Regions from separate parts of the Streptomyces sp. NPDC053069 genome, predicted to be linked through region 2. Evidence: riboswitches for the same ligand, from Rfam matches in the RefSeq annotation. Region 2 holds a riboswitch; the other holds the start of a gene.
What was found. Region 2 has a riboswitch for cobalamin ahead of ACIGXP_RS21340 (cobalamin biosynthesis protein). Riboswitches for the same ligand answer to the same signal wherever they lie in the genome.
Positions count from the first base shown of each region.

Region 1: linked by a shared signal. The riboswitch ahead of ACIGXP_RS05980 (ribonucleoside-diphosphate reductase subunit alpha) and the one ahead of ACIGXP_RS21340 (cobalamin biosynthesis protein) in region 2 are both predicted to bind cobalamin.

Region 1 covers NZ_JBITZN010000002.1:510,269-512,711, reverse strand. Annotated here, with positions in the region: gene ACIGXP_RS05985 (NACHT domain-containing protein) at 1-457, opposite strand, end outside; cobalamin riboswitch at 594-768, shown strand; gene ACIGXP_RS05980 (ribonucleoside-diphosphate reductase subunit alpha) at 892-2,443, shown strand, end outside.
Region 2 covers NZ_JBITZN010000008.1:399,630-402,072, reverse strand. Annotated here, with positions in the region: gene ACIGXP_RS21350 (inorganic phosphate transporter) at 1-860, shown strand, start outside; gene ACIGXP_RS21345 (hypothetical protein) at 892-1,119, shown strand; cobalamin riboswitch at 1,240-1,380, shown strand; gene ACIGXP_RS21340 (cobalamin biosynthesis protein) at 1,486-2,443, shown strand, end outside.

The DNA.
Region 1 (2,443 bases), on a different contig from region 2:
CCAGCTTGCGGGGGTGCTTGCGCGCCTTGGCGACGTAGCGCCGCTTGCTCCAGCTGTACCAGAAGAACAGGAAGAAAGCGGCGGCCACCGAAGCGGCGAGAAGCGGACCGACGAAGCGGAGCACGGAGTCGAACCCGGTGCTCGACCTCCTCCGCCACTGCTCGAACGCGGTCGTGTGATGGGTGAACAGGATCCAGAGACCTTCCGCGGCCCAGGCGAGGAGTGCGGTCAGGAGGATCAGCCACACAACCCGGATCGCGTTGGTGTACGAGAACCACCTGCGCCAGTTCTTGGGGCGGGTGGTGTCCCGGCGGGCCTCCAGCTTGATGGTCAGATGGTGCCAGTGGACCAGGAAGAACCGCCTGACCCGGCGCCACACGTGTCTCGCCTCCAGCGTCGCCATCGGCGCGCTGCGAGGCCGCACCTTGCCCGGCGGATGACGGACGATCCTCGTCATGGTGCGTTCTCCTTCCGAGGCCGGCTCTCGGCACGAAGGACCCGCGGGGCACCTTCTTCCATGGAAACACTCCAGCCGGGCCCTGCAACTCGGAAGTTGACCCTCCGAAGCCACCGCACCACACAACAGACACAACATCTGGGGGTGACCTGACAGCCCGGCACTAGATGTATGCTCATCCTCGCTGTCGCCGCAGGGGAATCCGGTGCGAATCCGGAACTGTCCCGCAACGGTGTACTTGTGTGTGTCCGTTCCCTGAACGCCGTGCACAGGAGTCAGTCCGAGGACCTGCCGACAGCGCACCCGGCCGTCCGGCCGGTGTGCCCTGAGACGTCCGGGCCTCGTGGAGTGGGCCGGTGGACGCGACGCCGTGTGCGCTCGTGGCTGCCCCCGCCCTCCGCCAGGCCCCCGTGCCGAGCGAGGGAGAGCCCCACGTGACCATCGCGCCAGCAGACCCGGCTTCAGCCGACGGCCTGGAGACCGACGGTCCCGGTGCCGCGCTGCTGCGGACCCTGACCGAGCTGACCGCCGACCTCCCCGACACCGACCCCGGCCGGGTCGCCGCCGCCGCCCTGCGTGGCCGGTCGGCGAACGCCGACGAGGCGGAGTTGCGGGAGCTGGCCACGGAGGCCGCCGCCGGGCTCATCTCCGAGGACCCCGCATACTCCCGGCTGGCCGCCCGGCTGCTGACCCTCACCATCCGCGCGGAGGCCGCCTCGCAGGGCGTGACGTCCTTCACCGAGTCCGTGGCCGTGGGACACCGGGAGGGGCTCATCGCCGACCGGACCGCCGAGTTCGCGCGGGTGCACGCCGCGCGGCTGGACGCGCTGATCGACACGGGCGCCGACGACCGCTTCGGCTACTTCGGGCTGCGCACGCTGCACAGCCGGTATCTGCTCCGGCACCCCTTCACCCGCAAGGTCGTCGAGACCCCCCAGCACTTCATGCTGCGGGTCGCCGCAGGCCTCGCCGAGGACGACAGTGTCCGCTCCCTGGACGAAGTCGCCGCGCTCTACCGGCTCATGAGCCGCCTCGACTACCTGCCGTCCTCCCCCACGCTCTTCAACTCCGGCACCCGCCACCCCCAGATGTCGTCCTGCTACCTCCTCGACTCCCCGCTGGACGAGCTGGACTCCATCTACGACCGCTACCACCAGGTGGCCCGGCTCTCCAAGCACGCCGGCGGCATCGGTCTGTCGTACTCCCGGATCCGCAGCCGCGGTTCGCTGATCCGCGGCACCAACGGGCACTCCAACGGCATCGTGCCGTTCCTGAAGACCCTGGACGCCTCGGTGGCGGCCGTGAACCAGGGCGGCCGGCGCAAGGGCGCCGCGGCCGTCTACCTGGAGACCTGGCACTCCGACATCGAGGAGTTCCTGGAGCTGCGCGACAACACCGGTGAGGACGCCCGCCGTACGCACAACCTGAACCTCGCGCACTGGATCCCGGACGAGTTCATGCGCCGGGTCAACGCCGACGGACAGTGGTCGCTGTTCTCCCCGGCGGACGTGCCGGAGCTGGTGGACCTGTGGGGGGAGGAGTTCGACGCCGCCTACCGCAAGGCCGAGGCGGCGGGGCTCGCGAAGAAGACGATCCCGGCCCGCGAGCTGTACGGCCGGATGATGCGCACCCTCGCGCAGACCGGCAACGGCTGGATGACCTTCAAGGACGCGGCGAACCGCACCGCCAACCAGACCGCCCTGCCCGGCCATGTCGTCCACTCCTCCAACCTCTGCACCGAGATCCTGGAGGTCACGGACGACGGGGAGACGGCGGTCTGCAACCTGGGGTCGGTCAACCTCGGTGCGTTCGTGAGCGGCGGTGACATCGACTGGCAGCGCCTCGACGAGACGGTCCGCACGGCCGTCACCTTCCTCGACCGTGTGGTCGACATCAACTTCTACCCGACCGAGCAGGCGGGCCGGTCGAACGCCAAGTGGCGGCCCGTCGGCCTCGGTGCCATGGGTCTGCAGGACGTGTTCTTCA
Region 2 (2,443 bases):
TGCTGGTCACCAAGGTGCTGCTGCCGGCGGTCGCCGCACCGGTCGTGGCGGGCGTCGCCTCGATGCTGGCCACCCGCTTCTCCTACGGCATCGGCGGCAAGGCCGAGGGCGAGGCCACCCGCAAGGGCTACCGCGCCGGCCAGATCGCCTCCGCCGGCCTGGTCTCCCTCGCCCACGGCACCAACGACGCCCAGAAGACGATGGGCATCATCACCCTCGCGCTGATCGCGGGCGGCGCCATCGCCCCGGGCTCCAACCCTCCCACCTGGGTCATCCTCTCCGCCGGCCTGGCCATCGCGCTGGGCACCTGGATCGGCGGCTGGCGCATCATCCGCACCATGGGCACCGGCCTGACCGACCTGGAGCCGCGCCAGGGCTTCGCCGCCCAGACCAGCGCCGCGACCGCCATCCTGGCCTCCTCCCACCTGGGCTTCTCCCTGTCCACCACGCACGTCGTCTCCGGTTCGGTGATGGGCGCGGGCCTCGGCCGCAAGGGCGGGGTGGTCCGCTGGTCCACCGCGACCCGCATGGCCGTCGCCTGGGTGCTCACCCTCCCGGCCGCCGCGCTGGTCGGCGCGGGCGCCGAGTCCGTCACGGACCTCGGTGACTGGGGCACCGCCGCGGTCGCCGTCTTCCTGGTCGCCGCGAGCGCCGCGATCTGGAAGATCTCCCGCCGTGAGGTCGTCGACCACACCAATGTCGTCGCCGACGCCGAGGAGCCGGCCGGCGTGGTGACCACCGCCATCGCCGCGGTGGCCCCGCCCCCGGCGGGCACGCTCACCGAGGACCTGACGGCGACGATCCCCTCCCCGGCCGCCGAACCCGCTGCCCCGGCCGCCCCGCCGGCCGCCACCGTCTGACCCCGGCCACCCCGGTTACGAAGGAAGCATCATGAAGATCGACTGGGCGGCCCTCGGCTCCGTCTTCGGCGTCAGCCTCGCCTTCACAGTGGGCCTGGTGGCCCTGTTCACCCTCGGCGTGGGCGGTCTGGCCCGGCGCGAGAAGGCCGCGGCCCAGGGCGGCTCCGCCGGCCTCGCCGTCACCGGCGCCTACGTCTGCTTCGCCGCGTGCGCGGCGGCGGTGGCGTACGGCATCTACCTGATCGTGGCCAAGCCCTGACCACACCCTCTGAAGGCTCCCCTCCCCCGGAAGGCGGAAGGGGGGCCTTTCTCATGCCCGCACACCCCGCGATGTGGGGATCCGCACACTCTCCCCCTGCAGGTCAACGGCAAGTTGACGGCCGTTCGGGGCGCGTGGTGGACTGCCCAGGCCATGTAGGGCGGCAGAAGAGGAAGCCGGTGCGAATCCGGCGCGGTCCCGCCACTGTCACCGGGGAAGAACCCCGGGAGCCAGGAACTCTCACCGCCGAATCTCGTCGAACCAGGGCGCGGACACCCTGAGTGAGGACACGGATCGCCATGCTCGGCTGCCGAAGGACCAGGACCCGAACCAGGCCCGCTCCTGTACCCACGGCCGGCTGAGCCGATGGGTGCCGATCGCACATACGCGTACGGCGCCGCCGCCGGCCTTCTCGGTGACCTGCTGCTCGGCGATCCGCGCCACGGGCATCCGGTCGCCGCGTTCGGCCGGGCGGCCGCTGCCGTGGACGGCGCGTTGTGGCACGACCACCGCGGCTGGGGCGCCCTGCACACCGTCGTGTGCGCCGGAGGCGCCGTCGCACTGGGCGCGGTGGCCGCACGCGCCGTACGCCCCTCCCCCGCCGCGTCCCTCGCGCTGACCGCCGCCGCCACCTGGGCGGTCGTCGGCGGTACGTCGCTCGCCCGGGAGGCCCGCACCATCGGGCGCGCCCTGGAGCGCGGAGACGTCCAGGCGGCGCGGGCCCGGCTGCCGCATCTGTGCGGCCGGGATCCCCAGGCGCTGGACGCCGACGGGATCGCCCGGGCAGTGGTCGAGTCGGTCGCCGAGAACACCTCCGACGCCGTCGTGGGGGCACTGGTGTGGGGGGCCGTGGCCGGGGTTCCGGGGCTGCTCGGGTTCCGGGCGGTCAACACGCTGGACGCGATGGTGGGGCACAAGTCCCCCCGCTACCGGCGCTACGGCTGGGCCTCCGCCCGGCTCGACGACCTGGCCGGCTGGCCGGGGGCGCGGCTGACCGCCGTGCTCGCCGCCGCGGCCGGGCCCGACCCCCGCGGTGCCCTGCGCGCCTGGAAGGCCGACGCCCGCAAGCACCCGAGCCCCAACGCCGGGCCCGTCGAGGCCTCCTTCGCCGGGGCCCTCGGCGTACGCCTGGGCGGCACGCTCTCCTACGGCGGCCGGGTCGAGCACCGGCCGGTGCTGAACGGGGACACCGGACGGGCGGTCCGGGTCACCGACATCGACCGGTCCGTACGGCTCTCCGGCCGCGTCGGCCTTCTCGCGCTCGGCACCACGGTCGCCGCGCGCCTCCTCGCCAAAGGTCTCGTCAAGGGTCTGAAGGGACGTG